3 regions of the Bacillus sp. PK6-026 genome follow, and region 1 is predicted to be linked to each of the others. Evidence: predicted binding sites of a transcription regulator. Region 1 holds the regulator's gene; each other region holds the start of a gene.

The links. Region 1 encodes Rex, which represses fermentation and respiration genes when NADH is low (regulators of the CRP and FNR family bind a similar motif). Its sites were predicted from a motif close to TTGTGAAATATTTCACAA; they were not measured.
Positions count from the first base shown of each region.
Region 2: the regulator Rex is predicted to act here: its motif matches at 5,515-5,532, upstream of M1D59_RS01875 (L-lactate dehydrogenase).
Region 3: the regulator Rex is predicted to act here: its motif matches at 3,062-3,079, upstream of M1D59_RS20950 (formate/nitrite transporter family protein).

Region 1 is NZ_CP096418.1:637,953-645,924, reverse strand. It holds gene groL (chaperonin GroEL) at 1-168, opposite strand, end outside; gene groES (co-chaperone GroES) at 213-497, opposite strand; gene M1D59_RS03245 (CPBP family intramembrane glutamic endopeptidase) at 723-1,457, shown strand; gene M1D59_RS03240 (YdiK family protein) at 1,457-1,648, shown strand; gene tatC (twin-arginine translocase subunit TatC) at 1,693-2,469, opposite strand; gene M1D59_RS03230 (twin-arginine translocase TatA/TatE family subunit) at 2,476-2,649, opposite strand; gene M1D59_RS03225 (redox-sensing transcriptional repressor Rex) at 2,688-3,332, opposite strand; gene moaC (cyclic pyranopterin monophosphate synthase MoaC) at 3,336-3,842, opposite strand; gene M1D59_RS03215 (ABC-F family ATP-binding cassette domain-containing protein) at 3,989-5,914, shown strand; gene tsaD (tRNA (adenosine(37)-N6)-threonylcarbamoyltransferase complex transferase subunit TsaD) at 6,154-7,179, opposite strand; gene rimI (ribosomal protein S18-alanine N-acetyltransferase) at 7,169-7,627, opposite strand; gene tsaB (tRNA (adenosine(37)-N6)-threonylcarbamoyltransferase complex dimerization subunit type 1 TsaB) at 7,640-7,972, opposite strand, start outside.
Region 2 is NZ_CP096418.1:345,483-353,454, reverse strand. It holds gene nadE (ammonia-dependent NAD(+) synthetase) at 1-581, opposite strand, end outside; gene M1D59_RS01890 (amino acid permease) at 758-2,092, shown strand; gene M1D59_RS01885 (LysE family translocator) at 2,093-2,731, opposite strand; gene M1D59_RS01880 (L-lactate permease) at 2,841-4,463, opposite strand; gene M1D59_RS01875 (L-lactate dehydrogenase) at 4,513-5,472, opposite strand; gene M1D59_RS01870 (nitrate/nitrite transporter) at 5,923-7,128, shown strand; gene M1D59_RS01865 (hypothetical protein) at 7,217-7,387, opposite strand; gene M1D59_RS01860 (cytochrome c biogenesis CcdA family protein) at 7,452-7,972, opposite strand, start outside.
Region 3 is NZ_CP096418.1:4,105,538-4,113,509, reverse strand. It holds gene nhaC (Na+/H+ antiporter NhaC) at 1-345, shown strand, start outside; gene M1D59_RS20960 (malic enzyme-like NAD(P)-binding protein) at 380-1,711, shown strand; gene M1D59_RS20955 (DUF1259 domain-containing protein) at 1,729-2,118, opposite strand; gene M1D59_RS20950 (formate/nitrite transporter family protein) at 2,203-2,991, opposite strand; gene M1D59_RS20945 (cytochrome ubiquinol oxidase subunit I) at 3,783-5,189, shown strand; gene cydB (cytochrome d ubiquinol oxidase subunit II) at 5,176-6,192, shown strand; gene cydD (thiol reductant ABC exporter subunit CydD) at 6,192-7,916, shown strand; gene cydC (thiol reductant ABC exporter subunit CydC) at 7,913-7,972, shown strand, end outside.

The DNA of each region.
Region 1 (7,972 bases):
CGCGATGGTAACACCGTCGTTTGTGATTAATGGAGAACCGAATTTTTTCTCAAGAACGACGTTGCGTCCTTTAGGTCCCAAAGTTACCTTTACAGCATCCGCCAATGCATCTACACCGCGCAGCATTGAACGGCGGGCTTCTTCGCTAAACTTAATATCTTTTGCCATGTTATTCGAACCTCCTATATAATTGTCTCGTTTTTATTTATGACTTAGCCGATAACAGCTAAAATGTCGCTTTCACGCAAGATTAAGTAGTCAGTACCTTCATATTTCACTTCGGTACCTGCATATTTTGAGAAGATGATGCGGTCGCCTGTTTTCACTTCTAATGCAACGCGCTCTCCGCTCTCTAACACACGGCCTGAACCGGCTGCAACCACTTTACCCTCTTGTGGTTTTTCTTTTGCGGAGTCAGGAAGTACGATTCCGCTGGCAGTTTTTTCTTCAGACTCAACGAGCTCAATGACAACGCGATCACCTAATGGCTTTAACAATGAAACAACCTCCTCAATATTTTCATATGTAATTTTAGCACTCGCACTCGGTGAGTGCTAACACAATTCTTATAATAAAGAATCTCCCAGGCAATTTCAAGTGATAAGGTCAAATTTTTTTGCGCTTACATTTCTCCGCATGTCCTTATCATCCTATAATTTAAAAAGAGTGTGTTACAATAAACATAGTCTGAATTAGATTTTTAGAAAAGGAGTACATAAAGCTTGAGAAAACAATACTGGTTTATTATATTGGCATACGTTCTCATGCAATTGTCGGCCGCTGTCGGCTTGCCTCTTCTTTACTTTTTGGGAGTGGGCAAAGGACAGCCAAAGGCTGAAGCCCAGCTTACATTGACAGGCGTCTGGTCTGTCATCGCGTTTACCCTCTGTCTCGTTATCGTGCTGCTGATTTTGCGGACGGTGCCGAAGACGACGCTTCGCAACCGCCCGAAAGCATCGGTTGGAGCGTCAATCGGATGGGCGGTAGCCGGCGTTTTTCTCGCTTTGTTTTCGCAGTCAATTGCCGCTTCGATCGAAATGTACTTGTTCGGGGTCAACCCGGAATCGGAAAATACGCAGCGGATCATGGAAATCATCACCGCATTGCCGCTGATGGTGTTTGTCTCTTCTGTATTCGGACCGATTCTTGAAGAAATCATTTTCAGAAAGATCATTTTCGGTGCAATCTATGAGAAAACGAATTTTTTCATTGCCGCTTTGTTCAGTTCGGTGCTCTTCTCGGTCGTCCATTTGGATTTCAGCCATCTGCTCATTTATACAGCAATGGGATTCACATTCTCCTTTTTATATGTCAGAACCAACCGGATTATCGTGCCTATTTTCGCCCATGTCGCCATGAATACGCTCGTCGTCTTACTGCAGACATTCCGGGAGCCTATTGAAGAATATTTGAAACACGTCGAGAAAATGCAAATGATTATTGGAGGATTTCTATGATGAGAAGCCCTAAATTCTGGGGAGCGATTTATTTATTAACGGGTGTGCTGTTTACATATCTGGCGGCAACCTCGCCCGGAAGCATGTGGTCTTTTTACACGATCCTGCTGATGCTTTTCGCAGCCTATAATATCAGCATTTCCTTTAAAATGTTCGCCCTGGCCGGCAAGATGAAACGAAAAGATCAATAGCCTTTTTTGTGAAGGAAAAGAGCCATTCTGAAAAAGAATGGCTCTTATTTAGTATGGTCGTTCAAAAACGCTTGATTTTCCTCTTGAATCATTGTTTTTTGCGCCTGCCTGTAGGATATTCTTGAAATCACGATACTGATTTCATAAAGAATGAGCAATGGCACTGAGACCATTAAATGCGACAAAAGCTCAGGCGGTGTAATGAGGGCCGCGATGACGAACAACACAAAATATGCGTATTTTCTGATTTTCGCCAAAAACATCGGCGTCACGAGGCCGAGCCTTGTGATAAACATGATGACCACAGGCATCTGAAACAATAAGCCAAAAGGAAGCGTCAACTGAAGCAGAAACTGAAAATATTCGTGTATTCCGATGACCTGGTTGACATTCAGATCATCTGAGACTCTCGTCATAAAGTCCACGACAAACGGAAATAAAATAAAGTAAGAAAAGGCAATGCCGCCTAAAAAAAGAATAATCGATATCGGAATATAGCTGAGCGTCACTTTTCGTTCCTTTTCATACAGCCCCGGGCTAATGAAAGCCCACAGCTGGTATAAAACAAGCGGCGAAGTCAAGACGGCGCCGATGATGAACGCGAACTGCACGTACACAAATAAAGGATCGGTCAGCTTGAACGCGTTGAGCGTCAGCAGCTTTGCTTCATCCGTCTGCTGCAGATAGATAATCAGCGGCTTTGCCAATAAAAAGCCTGCCACAACAAATAAAACAAAAAAGAAAAAAGTGATCACAAGCCGTCTGCGTAGTTCTGTGATATGTTCTATCAGCGACATTTCTCTTTCCTTCATAAATGTCATCCTATCCTACTGATCTTCTTTCTTTTTATCGGAATCGTCGTCAGCCAAACCTTTTGTCGCATTCTTAAACTCCCTCAGCGTGTTTCCCGCCGCTCTTCCCAGCTCGGGAAGTTTTTTCGGGCCGAATATCAAAAGCGCCACCACGACAATTAAAATAAAGCTTCCAGGACCGATTGGCATAAAGCCTGCCCCCTTTCCTTTATTTTTCGTTTTCCGTTTTACTTTTCCTGCATTGAATAATGTTTCATGAAATACACCAGCGACTGAAGTTCAACCGCCAAATCTATATGATGAATGCGAATGTGTTCCGGCACATTCAAGCGGGCCGGCGTGAAATTAAGAATGCCTTTAATGCCAAGCGCCACCAGCCTGTCTGTAATCGACTGTGCGGCTTGAGCCGGTACCGTCAAAATGGCGACGGGGATATCATCCGTCATATGCTCTTCAAGTCTATTCAGATCATAGACGGGAACACCGCCGACCTCGGTTCCGATTTTTTCCTCATTGATGTCAAACGCCATGGCGATTTTTGTATTATTATTTTTGATAAAATTGTAATGGAGAAAGGCTGTCCCCAAATTCCCCACGCCAATGAGCGTTACGTTCGTCATTTCATCCTGATCAAGCGTCTTTCTGAAAAAGGACAGCAAATAATTGACATTGTAGCCGTATCCTTTTTTTCCGAGCGCGCCGAAGTACGAGAAGTCCCTGCGGATGGTCGCAGAATCGACTTTGACGGCATCGCTCAGCTCAGCGGAAGATACACGCTGTTTTCCGGATGCATGAAGGTTTTTTAAAAAACGATAATATAATGGCAACCGTTTCGCTGTCGCTTGCGGAATTTTTGAATGATCCATGTTCATAAACTAATCCTCCATGTCTACATCAGCTTTTTCCCTTTTATAGTCACCGTTTTTCCCACCTGTCTTTTCGAGAAGAAAGGTCGGTCCTATCACCATTCCCTTATCCGCCGCTTTGCACATGTCATATACGGTCAGCGCACATACGGAGGCCGAAGTTAACGCTTCCATTTCCACACCTGTGCTCCCTTTGGTCTTCACTTTAGATTGAATATGCAGGATGCTCTTCTGTTCTTTCTCCTCCCAGCGAAAGGCGATGTCGACTCCTTTCAGAGCGATCGGATGGCACATCGGGATGATGGCGGATGTCTGTTTTGCGGCCATGATTCCGGCCACTTGCGCCACCGCCAATACATCGCCCTTTCCGATTTCCCGGTTTTTGATTTTTTCATGTACTGTTCGATTCATAGACACGCTTGAAACAGCCGCAGCTGTGCGTACTGAAGCTTCCTTTTCGCTTATATCAACCATCTTGGCTCTGCCTTGTTCATTAAAATGTGTAAACTCATTCATGTTCTGAACTCTCCTTATAACGATCATACACTATTTTTTTCATTCTGTCTTTTTCTTTGGCTAAAATCTTCCAGACTTCACTTAATTGTTTGCTGACTGCGCAGTGATAGGCTACACTTAAAATAGCAGACAAGAGGTGAAAGATCATGATGATTTTACAAGTGAACCAACTTTCAAAATCGTTTGGAGCCGATACGATTTTAACGAATATAAAACTCGAAGTCAGATCTCGGGACCGGATTGCGATCGTCGGACGCAACGGCGCCGGAAAATCGACTCTTCTAAAGATTATCGCAGGAAAACTTTCATATGAAAAGGGGGACATCATCAAGCCGAAAGATTTGACGATGGGCTACCTTGACCAGCATTCCGGCCTCGATTCCAAGCTGACGCTCAAAGAGGAATTGCTGTCGGTATTTGATTTTCTAAAAAAAATGGAAAAAGAAATGCGCGCGATCGAGGAAAAGATGGCGCAGGCCGGACCGGACATGCTTGAATCATTGATGAAGACGTATGACAGGCTTCAGCAGGAGTTCAAGGACAAAGGCGGCTACCAATATGAGGCAGAGGTCAGATCCGTCATGCACGGGCTCGGCTTTGCGGGATTTGACGACTCCGTCCGCGTCCAGGACTTAAGCGGAGGTCAAAAAACAAGACTTGCCCTCGGAAAAATGCTTTTGACAAAACCCGACCTCCTCATTTTGGACGAACCGACAAACCACTTGGATATCGATACCCTGACATGGCTTGAACAATATTTGCAAAATTACAGCGGAGCGATTTTAATCGTTTCCCATGACAGGTACTTTCTTGACAAAGTGGTTACCCAAGTTTACGAGATCAGCCGGTCCCAAAGCAAAAAATATACCGGGAACTACAGCTCTTATCTCCAATTAAAAGCCGAACAGCTGGAAAAGGAAACAAAGCTTTATGAAAAGCAGCAGGACGAAATCGCCAAGCTGCAGGAGTTCGTCGACCGGAATCTGGCTAGAGCTTCGACGACGAAACGGGCGCAGAGCAGACGAAAGCAGCTTGAACGGATGGAGATCATGGACAAACCGCTCGGAGATGAAAAGTCGGCGTCTTTCCGCTTTGAAATTACAAGGCAAAGCGGAAACGATGTACTGCGGGTGGAAGACTTGACAGTAAGCTATCAGGAGCAGCCCCCGCTTCTCCGTTCATTGAACTTTCACATCACCCGCGGGGAAAGCGTTGCACTGGTCGGACCGAACGGAATCGGCAAGTCAACCCTTTTAAAAGCATTGATTCAAAAGCTGCAGCCGGTATCGGGAACAATCGCGACAGGCTCCCATGTCTCAATCGGCTACTATGACCAGGAACAGGCTGAATTGACGTCGTCAAAACGCGTGCTTGACGAGCTTTGGGACGATTATCCGGAAATGAATGAAAAGGATATCCGGACCTGCCTCGGCAACTTCCTGTTTTCGGGAGAAGACGTATTAAAACCTGTACACGCGTTAAGCGGCGGCGAAAAAGCAAGGCTTGCCCTCGCCAAGCTGATGCTCCAAAAAGCGAACTTCCTTATTCTTGATGAGCCGACAAACCATCTCGACCTGGACAGCAAGGAAGTCTTGGAGAACGCTTTGATCGATTACCCGGGAACGATATTATTTGTGTCCCATGACCGCTATTTTATCAACCGGATCGCGACAAAAGTACTGGAGCTTTCCCGCGACAAAGCAGAAGAATATTTAGGCGACTACGATTATTACACAGAAAAAAAAGCGCAGCAGCTTGAACTGAAAGAACTAGAAAAACAGACGGAAGAGCATCAGAAAAACGCTTCCGAAAAACCTGGCGCAAAAAAGAGCTATGAAGAAGAAAAAGAGCTGAAAAGAAAAGAACGCCAGCGGCAGCGCAGGATTGAAGAAATCGAAACAAGAATTACGGACATTGAAGAACAGATCGAAAAAAATGAAGAGCTCCTGTGTGACCCCGCCGTCTTCCAAGACCATGAGAAGGTCCAGGAAATCCACTCTGAAAATGAACGGCTAAATGAGGAGCTTGAACAACTGTTAACAGAATGGGAAACACTCTCTACAAATGAATAAAGGATGAACCGCTCCAAGCCGGAGCGGTTTTTTTGTCCACAATTAAAATCCTTTATTTAAAAGAAAGAAAGCGATTTACCCACAATATCCACAAAAAATATAATATTTATACACATTATTAACAGGTAAAAAAGGTCTGTAAATTAAGGTTTTTAACATTATACACAAGACTGTGGATATATGTTAATAACCTGTTAATAACTATTCCCGGGCAAAAAAACCTCACAGAGCGTGAGGTTTTAATAAGACGTCAGATCTAAGCCAGGCTGACCGTTCATATCATATTTTCCTCTGATTCCTTTTTCAAAAGCAACCGTACCTGCGGCGGCAATCATCGCGGCATTGTCCGTACACAGCGAAAGCGGCGGGATCAAAAGCTCAATCTCCGGATGGCTGCTGAACGTTTTTTCAAGCGCCGCTCTCAACCCTTTGTTTGCAGCAACTCCTCCGGCAAGCAGCACCTGTTTGACGCCATAAGCTTTCGCAGCGCGTTCCGTTTTTGTGACGAGGACATCAATGACGCTTTCCTGAAAGCTGGCTGACAAATCTTCCGGAGCTATCGTTTCACCTTTTTGTGAAGCGTTGTGAAGCGTGTTGATGACTGCAGATTTCAATCCGCTGAAGCTGAAATGATAAGAGCCTTCTTCAAGCCATGCGCGCGGCAGCGGCACATTTGCCTCGCCTTTTTGCGCAAGTTTGTCAATGTGAGGTCCTCCCGGATAAGGAAGCCCCATCGTTCTCGCCACTTTGTCATAGGCTTCACCTGCCGCATCGTCGAGCGTCTCTCCGATGACTTCAAATGAGCCGTGCTCTTTCATATACACGAGTTCGGTGTGGCCGCCTGAGACGACAAGGGCAATCGCCGGAAATTGAATGTCCTGAACAAGTCTGTTGGCATAGATGTGACCGGCAATGTGATGGACGCCTACGAGCGGTATGCCCCGGGCAAAACTGAGCGCTTTCGCGGCATTCACGCCGATCAATAAAGCGCCGACAAGCCCCGGTCCTTCCGTTACTGCGATGGCATCAATGTCATCAAATGTCATGTCCGCTTGTGCAAAGGCTTCCTCAAGCACGATCGTCATCTGTTCCACGTGATGCCTTGATGCGATCTCGGGAACAACGCCGCCAAACCGTTTATGACTTTCGATTTGCGACGCTACGACATTTGAAATGATATCCGTTCCGTTTTTGACAATCGCGGCGGCCGTCTCATCACAGCTTGTTTCGATTCCTAATACATACAGATCTTTTTTATGATTCATTTAGTCTCACCCACATTAATAATGCATCTTCCCCATTATCGGTATAATAATTTTTACGAATTCCTCCCGGCTCAAAGCCGAGCTTTTTATATAAGCTTTGTGCAATATGATTCGATACCCTTACCTCTAAAGAAAGCTGAACCGCCTTTTTCATCCGGCAAAGCTTCATCGCGGCTTTCAAAAGAGCTTCTCCTAAACGGCGGCCCCGATATGCAGGTGAAACGGCAATGTTGGTGATCTGGGCATCATCCATGACGATCCAAATCCCGCAGTAGCCGACAACTTGCTCCTCAACTTCGAGAACGAGGTAATGAGCATACATATTGTGAAAAAGCTCATGATGAAAAGATTCTTTTTTCCACGGAGAAGAAAAAGAGCTTTTTTCAATTTCAAAAACCTGGTCCAAATCTTTTGGATTCATATCGCGTATGACCATTTGCGTGTTCATGGCTTCACCCGTTTACTTTTGTTTTTCAAGCCAGACGGCCTCGGCTTCGGCCAGACGAATATAGTTTGGAACAACGCTGTGCACAGGCTCGGCCTCTTTAAGTTCTCCGATTAAAGCCAATTCTGAAGGTCGTGGAAGCTGCAGGGCAGGGCCAGCAATGACCGCTTGTTCACCGAGAATCTGTTCGATCATCTCCTGATGAATCTCTGTGTCACTTCCTATGAAAAGGACTTGCTGATCCATGGCTTTCAGTTTTTTAAGCCAATCCTCAAGCAGAATGTTTTGGTCCTCTTCCAAGCCATGCAGTTTGCCGTCCCTATACTGGTATAGTCCCGTATAAACCTG
Region 2 (7,972 bases), 290 kb from region 1:
AGCAGGCTTCTGCCCTGGCGCTTTGTCAATCCTGTTAGCGGCAAAAGGTCTGCCCCTCCGTCTCCGTATTTTGTGAAGAATCCGGTAACAGCTTCTGCAGCATGGTCTGTTCCGATCACCAGCAGCTGATTTTGACCCCCGATCGCATATTGGGCAATCATCCGGACTCTTGCTTTTACATTGCCTTTGTGAAAATCGGCAAGCGCCTCTCCAGTGACTGACTGATATTGATCAGCAAATGAGCCTACAGTTGAAGCAATGTCAAAAGCAAAAGACTTGTCAGGCTGGATAAATTTGAGTGCCAGCTGGGCGTCATCTTCATCCTGCTGAACGCCGTAAGGCAAGCGGACCGCAATAAATTCCGCCTGAACGCCTTCTTCTCTCAATTCTTCAACAGCCAGCTGGGCAAGCCTGCCCGCCAATGTGGAGTCCTGTCCTCCGCTGATGCCTAAAACAAAACCTTTGGCACCCGTTTTTTTCAAATAGCTTTTTAAAAAACCGACCCTTTTTTCAATTTCCTGTTTCGGTTCGATAGAAGGCTTTACATTCAGTTCCTGCATGATTTTTTCTTGTAAAGTCATCCGTCATTCCTCCTTTTGACTGAATGAACCGTAATGATTATGTCTTTAACTATAGCATATGTTTTATTTCAAAGTGAATATTGAGGTGCGCAGAGAGCCTTTCCTCCCTCTTTTCTTCGTGAATAAAAAAGGCGCCCCCTGGCAAAATAACAAGAAGATTTAGAGGGGTTGAAACGATGAAACGACAAGCGAAAAAAGGAGATTTAAAATGGTGGCAGCTCTCCATGATCGGAGTCGGCTGCACAATTGGAACGGGGTTTTTTCTCGGTTCAAGCATCGCGATTAAGAAAAGCGGCTTTTCCGTATTAGCCGCCTTTCTTCTTGCTGCCCTTGGCACTTTTCTCGTCTTTCAGCAGCTGGCGAAATTAACGGCGGATCATCCTGTTGAAGGGTCTTTTTGTTCTTATGCCAGGGAGGCCTTCGGCAATTGGGCGGGGTTTAGCAATGGCTGGGTCTACTGGTCATCGGAAATGCTGATTATCGGGAGTCAGTTGACGGCGATCTCCCTGTTTACACGCCATTGGTTTAACCAGGTTCCGCTGTGGGTGTTCGCCTCCATTTATGCGGTTCTCGGGCTGATCGTCATTTTCACAGGGCGCAGCAGTTTTGAAAAAACGGAAAACATACTGGCCGTGTTGAAAACGGCGGCCATTTTAATGTTTATCATCATCGCTGTCTTGGCATTGTGCGGGCTGTTGCCAGGAAAAACGCCTGACGCGCAGTTCCCTGACCGGGTTCACGAGTTGTTCCCTTTCGGCTTTATGGGATTATGGACGGGGTTGATTTACACATTTTACGCCTATGGAGGAATAGAAGTCATGGGTCTGATGGCGATTCACTTAAAAGACCCGAAAGATTCATCAAAATCAGGGAGCCTGATGCTCATAACCCTTGCTGTGATTTACGTCGCATCGATCGGGCTGGCCATGCTCCTAGTCCCCCACGGGGCATTTACCGAACAGAACAGCCCGTTTATTACGTCATTAAAAGACTTTCATCTCGATTTGATCATGGATATTTTCAATGGCATTTTCATTATCGCCGGTTTTTCAACGCTGACTGCTTCCCTGTTCGCTGTCACCACACTGATGGGAACAATGGCGAAAAATGGAGATGCACCGGCCTGCTTTGCGAAAAAAGAAAAGGCGAAAGTATCGTGGCCGGCACTCGGCCTGACGGTGCTCGTTCTCGCTGCTTCCATCGTTCTGTCACTGCTTTTGCCGAAGCAGCTTTATGAACATATGACAACGGCCGCCAGCTTAATGCTGCTCTATAACTGGATGTTTATCCTGCTTTCCAGCAAAAAGCTCACAAAGCCAAAAATGAAAGGGAATGTCCAGATTATCACAGCGCTTGTCCTGATTTTATTTGCCGTTTCAGGTACGTTATTTGAAAAAAACAGCAGACCCGGCTTTTTTGTGAGCCTTCTGTTTCTTGCCGTTATTGCTGTTGTGACAATGCTGATGAAAAAAAGGTGGGCCCATCAGGAACAGAAAAACGGGCAGGCATAATCAGCCTCCCGCCTTCAGCAGTTCGAGCATCCCCTGATAGCCGAAGTAACATCCGAAAACAATTAGACTGATGCCCGCGAGCCAAGTCGTTGCCTGGATCATTCGCGGGCTTAAAAATGTTCTGAATGTCCCCGCAAGAAAAGACATGGCCAAGTCCCACAAAAAAAGTCCGATTAAAATGCCTGAACTGCATATTAGCAGCTGGTATGATTCGTACGTCTCTACCGTTTTCGCCAAAATGCTTCCGTAAATGCCGAGCCAGAACATGATGCTCAGCGGGTTTGAAAGGGAGATCACCAGCCCCGAAAAGAAGGATTTGCGGTATGAACCTTTCTCTCCCGCACCTCTCATCAGTGATACTTCCTTCGCCTTGACCAGGCTCTCGATCCCCGTATAGGTCAAAACAAAAAAACCAAACAGCCATAAAAATGTTTTTAAAAATGGCGCTGTCAAAAATTGAGCGACTCCAAAATAGATCAAAGCCATATATAAGACATCCGCCGTCACAGCGCCAAGACCAAACAGCCAGGCATGAAAGAAGCCACCTTTCATCCCCCTGTCGATCTGCGCCGCATTCACAGGGCCGACAGGTGCAGCCAAAGACAAGCCCAAAAACACATAACTCAGGAAGATGTTTATCATATCTCGTCCTCCTTCCGCGGATAACTTGTACAATGTATTCAAAAAGAGGACATGATAGAACAAACAGATTAAAAAGCCTTTTCCCATTGCGGGAAAAGGCTCTTCTTTATATGCCAAGCTTTGAAAGTGCAAATGTCCAAATGCAAATGATGAAAAGCAGGATCAAGCTATATTTAACGGTTTGGCTGAAAAGCTTTGATTCCTGCCCTGTCTCTTGGACCGCGGCTGTTGCAATCGCAATCGACTGCGGTGAGATCAGCTTGGCCATCACGCCTCCCGCGGTATTGGCGGCAAGCAGCAACGCTGAGCTTGTCCCGATTTGCGCTCCGGTGACAGCTTGCAGGTGGCCGAATAATGCATTGTTGCTGACGACTGAACCTGTGATAAACACGCCGATCCAGCCCAATACGGGACTGACGAACGGAAAAATATCCCCTGCTTTGGCAAGCGCCAGTCCGATGGTTGAACTCAATCCGGCATAATTGGCCAGGTTTGCAAAACCCATCACAAAGCAAATGGTCAGAACAGGAAGCCACAGTTCCTTGACCGTCTCTTTCAGGCTGGAAAGTCCTCCGCGGAAACTGATGTTTCGGCTCAGCACAATCGTGAAGATCACGGCGATCAGTATCGCCGTACCCGTCGCTGAAATGAAGTCAAGCTTCATCACGGCATCAAGCGGTGCCGGTTCCGGAGCTATTGGCGGCGTTTTCAGCACTTCCCGGTGAAGAAAAGGCATGTTGAATAAAATCGTCGATTGTTTCAGCCATCCGCCTTCCTGAAAAAGTCCTTTAAAACCGGGCAGGCTCCACACCGCAATGACAGCGGTCAAGATATAAAACGGAGACCAGGCTTTCATAATGTCTGCTGCATGATATTTTTCAGCGGGTTCATGTTCATTCCCGGTTTCTCTGTATATGTGACGCGGCTGCCACTTTTTCAAAAACAGCGCCAGCGCTCCCATACTGATTAAAGCGGCCAAAATGTCCGCAAGTTCCGGCCCCAATCCAATCATCGTTAAAGTCTGCACCGCCGTATAGCTTCCGCTTAATACAAGGAGAGCCGGCAGCGTTTCCCTTATTCCTTTAAACCCGTCCAGTATGAAAACGAGCAGGAACGGGACAAAGAAAGTGATGAACGGCAGCATCAAAGCGAGCGTTCTGGAAAGCTCAACCGGTGTCAAGCCTCCCATCTGTGCTCCTGTAATTACCGGAATTCCGATCGCTCCAAAGGCCCCGGATGCAGCATTCGCAATTAAACATAGAGATGCCGCTTTTAAAGGTTTAAAACCAAGCTCGACAAGAAGAACGGCGCTGATCGCAATCGGCACGCCGAAGCCTGCCGCGCCTTCCAAAAAGGCGTTAAAACTGAACCCGATCAGCAATAACTGAAGCCGCTGGTCAGACGAAATCCCGGCAATGCTCGCTCTGATCACTTTAAACTTTCCGGTTTTGACAGAAATTTTGTAAAGCCATACAGCCATCAGGACAATATATCCGATCGGCCAAAGACCGTTTGCAATTCCAAGTAAAACGGCTGAGACAGCTTTCGCAGCCGGCATGTGAAAAAAGAAAACCGCTACAATAAAGCTGACCGCCAGCGTCAAAAATGACGCGATGATTCCTTTCATCTTCAGCACGGTCAATGCAAGGAGAAAGAAAAGAATCGGCAGAATGGCGGCAAAAGCGCTGATAAACAGATTCCCAAACGGATCGTATATCTGCTGCCACATTTTCATCATCTCGCAATCTTCATGGTGTTAGTATCTTCATGATGTTCAGTTATGCCTGCAGTTCAAAATGCGGTTTTAAAATTGCTTTTAACACACCTGCGCTATGCTTGAATTGCTGTTTTTCCTTTTCATTCAGGTCGAGCTCAACAATTTCCCTCGCTCCGCATCGGCCGACAACCGCCGGAACTCCGATATAAACATCATTTTCCCCAAATTCGCCTTCAAGATGTGCGCTCACGGTTAAAATCGCTTCTTCATTGCGGTAAATCGCTTTCGTGATACGCGCGAGGCTCATGGCAACTCCGTAGTATGTCGCACCTTTTTTCTCGATAATGTGGTAAGCGGCGTTTTTGACATTGTCAAACAGTTGATCAAGATCTTCTGCTTTGTATTTCTCATTTCTTTTCAGCAAGTCGCTGACGGGAACTCCGCCGATATTCGCGTGGCTCCAGACAGGCAGCTCCGTATCTCCATGTTCACCAATGATGTAGCCGTGCGCATTGTGGGCAGCGACACCGAAATACTCGCTGAGCAAGTAACGGAAACGGGCTGTATCAAGTGTTGTACCGCTTCCGATCACGCGTTCTTTCGGAAGTCCGCTGAATTTCCAAGTCGCGTAAGTCAAGATGTCGACCGGGTTTGTAGCGACAAGGAAGATGCCGTCAAAACCGCTGGCCATGACTTCTCCGATAATTCCTTTGAAAATTCTCAGGTTTTTTTCGACAAGATCCAGACGGGTTTCACCCGGCTTTTGGTTTGCTCCGGCGCATACGCAGACAATGTCGGCGTCTTTGCAGTCCTCATATGTGCCGTACCATGTTTTCACAGGATGTGGGGCAAATGCTTTACCGTGGTTTAAATCCATGACATCGCCCATTGCTTTGTCTTTATTTAAATCAATGATCACAAGTTCGTCTGTGATACCTTGGTTAATTAACGTAAATGCATAACTGCTTCCAACAAAACCCGCACCGATCAAAACTGTACGGTTTACTTTTTGGTTTCTCATGACTCATCATTCCTTTGCCGTTTGTTTTAAAATCTAAGCTGTTTGTGAAATTCTTCACATTCATATTGTGCAATACTTCACATACTTTTTCAAGTGATATACATTTTTATTTATGTCTATTTTGTGTCTCTACATACTTCTTCCTTAAATTTGTACATTTTTTGGTAAAAATATGCCTTACAGCTAAAGAAAAATTGGTAAACGTGCTGCAAAAGACTGCTTTATCTGCAAGTGCATCAGGCCCATTCCAATCTAAGTTTCCCCTTTTCAACAGTCATAACACCTCAAATCTTCAGCAACATTCAATCATCGCCGGGTATAATGCCGTCCAAATTAACATTTTAAATATTCAATCTTTTAGTTTGTTAGTAAAGCTGACAAAAATACTGCCAACCCTATTCTATTTTGTCATGATAAATTCTAGAATCTATCGGATGGGGAGTGTTGCAATTGAAATTGGCGGATTTGAGGAAGAGCGGACACGCGCCTTCCTTGTTGTCATCTTTTTTATATTTCGATGTCAGCTTTATGATTTGGGTGTTGCTGGGGGCGCTTGGTGTTTATATGACGGCTGATTTTGATTTATCTCCATCACAGGTCGGATTGATTGTCGCCATACCTACTTTGGCCGGATCGTTTTTCCGGATTGTGCTCGGCATTTTAACCGACCGTTTCGGACCGAAAAAAACGGCTATTGGCGGAATGCTGGTGACGATGATTCCGCTGATATGGGGGTGGCAGTTCGGTTCATCGGTCGCCGAGCTGTATATCATCGGAATTTTACTCGGTGTGGCAGGCGCAAGCTTTTCCGCATCCCTGCCAATGGCGAGCCGCTGGTATCCGCCGCACTTGCAAGGCCTTGCCATGGGGATCGCCGGAGCGGGAAACAGCGGAACACTGCTCGCTACACTATTCGGCCCTCGCCTGGCGGAGCAAGTGGGCTGGAACGGCGTCATGGGATTGGCGCTGATTCCTCTGATACTCGTGTTATTCAGCTATTTCCTTATGGCAAAAGAACCTCCGAATCAGCCGGCGCCTAAACCGCTCAAAGACTATTTTGCTGTTTTCAAAGAAAGGGACACTTGGTATTTTTGCCTTCTCTACAGCGTAACATTCGGAGGTTTTGTCGGCTTGTCCAACTTTTTAAGCTACTTTTTTGCATCCCAGTATGCCGTTCCGGCGGTAAGGGCCGGCGAATTTGTCACGCTCGTCGTTGCATCGGGAAGCTGCCTCCGCCCTGTCGGCGGGTTGATTGCCGATAAAATCGGCGGCGTGCGTCTGCTGCAATTCCTCTTTATCGGGGTGGCTCTGTGCATGTTCTCAGTCAGTATGCTCCCATCTCTTGGCGTTGTCACAGCCGCATTATTTATCGGCATGGGCTGCCTCGGGATGGGGAACGGCGCGATATTCCAGCTTGTACCGCAGCGATTTCAGCAAGAGATCGGGATGGTGACGGGAGTCGTGGGCGCTGCGGGGGGAATCGGCGGATTCTTCCTCCCGAATATTCTCGGAACGCTGAAGCAAATCACGGGTACGTATTCAAGCGGATTCCTCACCTTTACCGTTATCGCATTTTTGGCACTCGGACTGCTTTTGCTTGCTCAGGCCGGATGGAAAAAACAGTGGAAAACCGAGGAGAAATCAATTCGAATATAAAGGGAGCCGCTCGATTCTTTTCGGGCGGTTTTCTATTCCTGCCAGGACCGTGACGATTGGATGCTCGTGTGAATAGAAGCAGCGTATATCACCCTGATCCTCCCGATTGTTGAAATGAAGATTCAAGCACTTTTTTCGCGAATTCCAGCATCCCGCTATCGAGCGGGTAAAGCCCGTTTGGCTCTTCAGATTTGCGAACCTTCCAAAATCGATTGGCTAAATCCTCATGTCCCTTAAATGAGTGATCAAACAAGCACATGATATCCTCCGCGATTTTGCTGTTTTTCACAATCTTACTCGCATAATGCGGCGCGGGAAGCTTTTCAAAAGAGATTCGTCAAATTCGAATACCAGATATTCATCCATATCATGTTGTCCGTATAAAGCAGGATGCCGATGACGATCATCAGCGCGCCGCCGATTTTCATGAGCATATTCGAATATTTCATAAGCGGCCTGATGTTTCCGATAAAAAACGCCATGAGCAAAAAAGGAATGGCAAAACCTAGAGAATATGCGGTGATCATCATGAATGCGCTCCCAAAATCAGGGTTCTGAAAATTTGCATATGCGATCGTTCCGAATATAGGCCCGATGCACGGCGTCCAGCCCGCCGCAAAAACCATTCCGACAAGCATTGAATTCAACAAGCCTATTTTCCCTCTTCTAAACGAAAGGCGCCGCTCCTTCATCATGAAAGCCGGCCGGAAAACGCCGAGGAGGAACAGGCCCATGACGACGACAAATATTCCACCCAGCATGCGGATCAAGTTATGGTATTGCAAAAACAGCAGGCCAAACGAGCTGGCGGAGAAACCCAATATGTAAAAAATTACAGAAAAGC
Region 3 (7,972 bases), 900 kb from region 1:
GTCACATTCTCGACGATTATCGTCGCTTTCCTGGCGAATGTGTTCGGCTGCGCGATGTACGTCTCGCTCATTTTAACACCGAAAATTATGGAGAAAAGCTATGACAAGCTCGGAATTGACCGGAGGGTACTCTCCAGAAACGCGGAAGTCGGCGGTACGATGACGTCAGGCATGGTGCCGTGGTCAGACAACGGCATATATATGGCGGGGATTCTCGGCGTGTCAACCTTCTCTTATCTGCCGTTCATGTGGCTGAGCTTTGTTTCAATCGGCCTTGCGATTTTGTACGGATACACAGGTAAATTTATTTGGTACACCGATAAAAAAGACTCGCCGGTTCAGTAGCCGATTTTAAAACAATTGATGGAGGTATTCTGTTATGAATGGCAACAATATTATTCGGAATTTGATGCTGGAAATCCCTTCAGCACCAGGAAACCTTGGAAAGGTGACAACGGCGATCGGCCTTGCCGGCGGTGATATCGGAGAGGTTGAAACGATCAAGGTGGGGCCGAATTATACGATGCGGAACATTACGGTTCAAGTTGAGCATGAAGAACAGCTTACCGAGATCCTTGAAGTGATCCGCAACTTAAAAGAAGGCATCCATCTTCATACCGTTTCAGATGACGTACTGGCTGCCCATGAAGGCGGCAAAATCCGTGTGAAAAGCAAGATACCGATTCGCTCGCTCGCTGATCTGCGGCGGGTGTATACGCCGGGTGTCGCGAATGTGTGCGAGCTTATTAAAGAAGAGCCGCAAAAAGCGAATATCTATACAGGCATCGGCAATTCGGTTGCAATTGTAACGGACGGTACGGCCATCCTAGGCTTGGGAGACATTGGGCCTGTGGCGGGAATGCCTGTTATGGAAGGGAAGGCCGCGCTTTTCGACCAGCTTGCAGACATCAGCGGAGTTCCGATTCTGCTTGATACGAATGATCCTGACGAAATCGTGCGGACGGTTAAAAACATTGCGCCCGGATTTAGCGGTATTTTGCTTGAAGACATCGGTTCACCGCATTGTTTTGAAATCGAAGAGCGCCTGAAAAACGACCTGAATATTCCGGTCATGCATGACGACCAGCACGGTACTGCGGTGGTGACACTGGCGGCCGCCATTTCAGCCGCCAAGAGTGCAGGGGTCGATCTGAAGCAGGCCCATGTCGGCCAAATCGGCCTGGGTGCGGCAGGGGTCGCGATCTGCAGAATGTTTATGGCATATGGGGTAAAACGTGTCATCGGAACGGATAAATCGCTTGAGGCGATGGCGCGTTTAGAGAACTATGGCGGCCATGCGGCTGAAAGCATCGAAGAATTGATGGAAAGCTGCGATATCATCGTCGCGACAACCGGCGTTCCGGGATTGATCAATAAGAAATGGGTTCGTGAAGGCCAGGTGATTTTGGCTCTGTCCAATCCGAAGCCGGAGATTGAGCCTGAGGATGCGCTCGAGGCCGGGGCAGCCTACGCTGCGGATGGACGGTCTGTCAACAATGTGCTGGGGTTCCCCGGTATTTTCAGGGGCGTGTTAAATGCCGGAGCGGAATCGATCAGCCACCCGATGCTGGTCGCGGCCGCCGAAGCGATCGCATCCTGCACAAAACAAGGCGATCTTGTGCCTGATCCGCTGAATCCTGATGTTCACGAGATTGTGGCCAAAGCAGTCGAAAGGGTCGCACTTTCAGAAATGGGAAAAATGAACGGATAAAGAAAACAGCTGCTGCTTTATCGCAATACGGATAAAGCGGCAGCTGTTTTTCTTGCGAATGTTAACGGCGGTTCTATAGATTGAAAATGAATATATAAAATATTCGGTTTTGTAAAAATCCAATGATTGTGGAGAGCGCTGATGATGATGCCTTGATCGACAAGCTTTTTTGTAAACAACGGAATTTCTTCAGGCAAAATGGCAACTTCGGCCATATTCAAGGCGATTCCGTTTTGATCGAGCGACTCGAACATGACTTCTTCCATGCCGACTCCACGGCTTGGCCTTCCTTGAATCGTGACGCGCAAATTCCGTTTGATGCTGACAGAACAGACACCGTGTTCAATGTGCGGCTCCCCATTTAAAATATGTCCAAACTGCTGGCAAAGCGAATGAAAACTTTGCATCTGCTGAACCTCCATTTTTAAAGTTACCACGATTTTATGAAGGGAACCCGCATATTTAGAATCCTTTAAAAATGGACAATCTTTTTATTTGATGATTTCTTCACCGCCCGGCTTGTTTGCATAGTGGTACATGAAGCCCATCATAAACGCGCCTCCGATCAGGTTCCCAAGGGTTACCGGAATCAAGTTATGGATTGCGCCTGCAATCGAAATCGTATCCGGATGCTCGGTGACCAGAGAGACGGCAAAAGTGGCCATGTTCGCGATGCTGTGTTCATAACCGGAAATAAAGAAAGTAAAAACAAACAGCATCATAGAGAACATTTTCGCTCCGTCTCCTTTTTGCGCCATCGGAACAAAGAACGCAAGGCAGACTAGCCAGTTACACAAAATCGCTTTGAAGAACAATTCGGTCACCGGCGTATTCATTTTATGTTCCGCCACGCTAAGTATAAAGCCGGTGGAAGAAGGATCCTTAAATAAACCGGTCGCAAAGATGAGGCCTGCGAAAAACACGGCGCCCATTAAATTTCCTGCATAGCTGAACATCCACAGCTTGATAACAGCGGGCCAACGCATTTTTTTACGAAGCGCAGCCAATGTATAATAAAATGTATTTCCCGTAAATAAATCTCCTCCGCCATAGACGATCAGAATAATGGCGCCCCCGAATGTGATTGCTGCAATTGGATATGTGAACGGAGAATGTTCAACATAAAATAGATTCCCCGTTTTAAACGCTACAATGACTCCGAACCCGATAAACATACTGGCCAGCATAGCTCGTAAAAGATAACGAAGCGGGCTTTGCATAAAGATGCTTTGCTTTTTTAAGGCAAGCTCTTCGACTAGAACAAGTGATTTTGATTCCATGTTTTCCACCACCATCAAGTGTTTACTTAAGAAGTATCTATCATAAATACAAACTAAGTATAGCAGGATATTGTGAAACATTTCACAAATTTTGTGTACTTTGTTTGAACAAATGTATGGTTCGATTTTCATAGAATAAACAAGGTATCGTTATTGTTTATTTTTAAGTAATAAATATTCCATCCATTCGTAAAAGCCTGAGGGAGCGATGTTTCAAAGATAGCTCGACAGGAAGGGATACGGCAGCAAGCAGGTTAAATGCGCAGTGCAATCAGCTGGTGCTGTATGAAAGCATAGATGAAGGACGTGCGCAAAAGGCTGAGGGAAGATTTCACAGATTGGACAAAATAGCAGGACTTTCCGTCAGGCGTTTTCAAGCTGAAGGAAAGCGCCAAATTTGTTTAATTGCATATAACGGTATTCTTTTGATCCGCAAGGCTTTGCGCAGAGAATCGCAACCGTTGAATGACAAAATGCTCCGGCGGGAATGAGGGGCATTTTTCTCATGCTGATTTAGTTCTTGTTAACCACAGTGTCACAAAATAGCTATAATTTCTTCGGATAATTGTCACAATGACATCCATAAATTAGGGAATATGTACTTTATTTAAGAAGGGATTCGCGGTAAAGTACAGGTATAAATAACCATCCGGATAATATCGGAACATCAATGTGGGCCAAGGTCACCCTTTTGTCTGTGATCATATTCATAAGATTCATGTGAAACTTTGAGCAAGGGTGATGCCATTCGGCAACGGTCCGGCTAGAACAAAGAGGAGGAGACTGGAACAGTGGACGAACTCATTTTGGCAAGATTTCAATTTGCTTCAACAACGATCTTTCACTTTATTTTTGTACCGATGTCAATCGGGCTTGTCTTTATGGTTGCTTTAATGGAAACTCTATACGTCGTAAAGAAAAAAGACATTTACAGAACGATGGCTAAATTTTGGGGGCACTTATTTTTAATTAATTTTGCAGTCGGTGTGGTCACCGGGATTCTACAGGAATTTCAGTTCGGAATGAACTGGTCGGAGTACTCCCGCTTTGTCGGTGATGTATTCGGCGCTCCGCTCGCGGTGGAGGCGCTGCTTGCTTTCTTTATGGAATCGACGTTTATCGGTTTGTGGATATTTGGCTGGGATCGGCTTCCGAAGAAGATCCATTTGCTGTCCATCTGGCTTGTTTCGCTTGGAACGATCATGTCGGCGTTTTGGATTTTAGCGGCCAACTCGTTTATGCAGGAGCCTGTCGGATTCGCGATCAAAAACGGCCGCGCGGAAATGACCGATTTCTTTGCGATTATTAAAAATCCGCAGCTATGGGTTGAATTTCCGCACGTCATTTTCGGTGCGCTTGCCACCGGAGCGTTTTTCATTGCCGGTGTCAGCGCGTATAAAATGCTGAAAAAACAGGAATTGCTCTTTTTTAAAAAATCCTTTCAAATCGCGATGATTGTGGCGCTTGTTTCCGGCATCGGCGTAGCGTTCAGCGGACATGAGCAGGCCCAGCATCTGATGAAGAGCCAGCCGATGAAAATGGCTGCCAGCGAAGCGCTTTGGGATGACAGCGGTGATCCTGCAGCTTGGACGGTGCTTGCGAACATTGACGCGGACAAGCAGGAAAACAAATCAGAGCTCAGCATCCCGTATGCGCTTAGCTATTTGGCTTATAAACAATTCAGCGGCGATGTGCCCGGAATGAAGACGCTGCAAAAGCAATATGAAGAAAAATACGGAGAAGGAAATTATATTCCGCCGGTGAAAACGACGTTCTGGAGCTTCAGAATCATGGCCGGCTCAGGACTTTTAATGATCGTTGCCGCTTTGACTGGCCTCTATCTCAGCTTCCGTAAAAGACTTGAAACAAGCAAATGGTTTTTGCGGACGATGGTGGCTTTAATCGCCTTTCCATTCATTGCAAATACGGCGGGGTGGATCATGACTGAAATCGGACGCCAGCCGTGGACGGTGTTCGGTATTTTGACAACGGCGCAGTCCGTGTCGCCGAACGTATCAGCGGGAATGCTGCTGTTTTCCGTCATCGCGTTTACAGCGATTTATCTTGTACTGGCGCTCGTTCTTGTCTACTTGTTTGTGCGGGAGATTAAAAAAGGGGCTGCACACCATGACCACCATCATGATGATTCCGTATCGACAGACCCGTTTGATCAGGAGGTTTACCATGGTATCTCTTAATGAACTTTGGTTTATATTAGTCGCTGTGCTGTTCATCGGTTTTTTCTTTCTTGAAGGTTTTGATTTCGGCGTCGGAATGGCGACCAGGTTTCTCGGGCGCAACGAGCTTGAACGGAGGGTGATGATCAATACGATCGGCCCTTTCTGGGATGCCAATGAAGTCTGGCTGCTGACTGGGGGAGGCGCGATTTTCGCGGCTTTTCCAAACTGGTATGCCACGATGTTCAGCGGATATTACATTCCGTTTGTCTTTGTTCTTCTTGCATTGATCGGACGCGGAGTCGCGTTTGAATTTAGAGGGAAAGTCGAAACCGCAAAATGGAAGAAAACATGGGATTGGGTCGTATTTTTCGGCAGCATTCTGCCCCCGTTTTTGTTCGGTGTTTTATTTACCAGTATTTTGCGCGGTATGCCGATTGATGCCGATATGAATCTGCACGCCGGTTTTACTGACTATGTGAACGTCTATTCCGTAACAGGGGGAGTCACCGTTACACTTCTCTGCCTGCTGCACGGCCTGATCTTTATTACGTTGAGAACGGAAGCCGATTTGCGCGACCGGGCAAGACAGCTGGCTAAAAAAGTTGTATTCGCCGTTTTGGCGGCGCTTGTTGCCTTTGTTGCTTTATCCATTTTTGAAACGGACTTGTTCACGGGCAGGGGACATGTGACGATACCTCTTGCGGCTCTAATTGTCGTTTGTTATGTGCTGTCGATCGTATTTATGAAACAAAAACGCGACGGCTGGACATTTGCTATGACAGGGGCTGGGATCGCCCTCACAGTGGCGACGATTTTCACTGCGCTGTTCCCGCGCGTCATGATCAGCTCGGTCAAAAGCGCATATGATTTAACGGTTTATAATGCTTCATCAGGAGACTATTCTTTAAAAGTGATGACGATCGTCGCGCTGTCACTGCTTCCGTTCGTGCTGGGCTATCAGATCTGGAGCTACTATGTTTTTCGAAAACGGGTCAGCAGTAAGGAGCCAATGATTTATTAATGGGAAAAGATCTTTTGCAATATAAAGGAATGAAGCGAATTCTTGCAGCACTCACCGTACTGACATGCATGCAGGGCGCAGCTATTATCATGCAGGCCGAATGGCTTGCTGAAGCGGTGACCCGCCTTTTTAACGGCGAGCGGGTCGGTTCGCTTGTTCCGCTGATCATCTTATTTACCGCCGCTTTTTTATTCCGCCATGCCGTGACCCTTGTCAGGCAAAGGCTGATTTTTGATTATGCCGCCAAGACAGGGGCCGACCTGCGGAAAAAGTTTTTGGAGAAGCTTTTCCAATCCGGCCCCAGACTGGCGAGAAAAGAAGGAACAGGTCACGTCGTCACACTCGCGATGGAAGGAATTGCGCAGTTTCGCCGCTATTTGGAGCTGTTTTTGCCAAAAATGATCAGCATGGCTGTTATACCGCCGGCGGTTGTCTGTTATGTCTTTTTTAAAGACACATCCTCCGCTGCAGTCTTAATGATTACGCTGCCGATTTTAATCGCATTTATGATCCTTCTCGGCTATGCGGCAAAGAGAAAAGCGGACAGCCAGTGGAAGACGTATGAGATGCTTTCAAATCATTTTACTGATTCCTTGCGCGGCCTGGAAACATTGAAAGTGCTGGGCATGAGCCGTTCACATACGAAGAATATTTTTCATGTGAGCGAACGGTACAGGAAAGCGACGATGGGCACGCTTAAAATTGCCTTTCTGTCTTCGTTTGCACTGGATTTTTTCACCATGCTGTCCGTGGCAACCGTAGCCGTTTTTCTCGGTCTCGGTCTTGTTGACGGCACTATCATACTGGAGCCGGCGCTAGCCATTCTGATTCTTGCGCCTGAGTTTTTTCTCCCTGTCCGGGAAGTCGGCAATGACTATCATGCTACGTTGAACGGACGGGAAGCCGGTAAAGCGATCAAGGCGATATTGGAGTCGCCCGGTTTCAAGGATGAGGCGCCTTTGGATCTTGAGCGATGGTCAGACGACGATCAAATCGAGTTCAAGGATGTAGAGGTGCGGCATGATGAGGAGGAAAACTCCTCATTATCCGGCATTTCTCTATCGTTTAAAGGAAAGAAAAAAATCGGAATCATCGGAGAAAGCGGTGCCGGAAAATCTACGCTTATCGATGTGCTCGGCGGTTTCTTGGAAACGAAAAGCGGCGTGATCAAAGTCGGGGGAAAAGAGAGGACGCATTTGCAGACGGACAGCTGGCAAAATCAGCTCCTGTATATTCCGCAGCATCCCTACATTTTTCCGGATACGCTCGGAGCCAATATCCGTTTTTATCATCCCGGCGCTTCTGACGAAGAAGTTGAACAGGCAGCAAGAGCCGCCGGGCTGACGGAGCTGATTGATCAGCTTCCGTCCGGCTTAGAGGAGCGGATCGGTGAAGGCGGGAGGGCATTAAGCGGCGGACAGGCGCAGCGCACAGCCGTTGCCCGGGCTTTCCTGGGCAACCGTCCGATTCTCCTTTTAGATGAGCCGACCGCTCACTTGGATATCGAAACAGAATACGAATTGAAAAAAACGATGCTGAAATTGTTTGAAGACAAGCTGGTATTTATGGCAACTCATCGTCTTCACTGGATGCTTGATATGGATGAAATTATCGTGCTGAAGAATGGACAGGTGGCTGAAACCGGTACACATCAAGAATTGATTGAAAAGCGGGGCGTTTATTACGAGCTTGTGCAGGCGCAGTCGTTTGGAGGTGCATCATGAACAATGAAGACGGGTGGATTCTGCCCTATATCAAGAAAAATATAAGGCTTTTGATC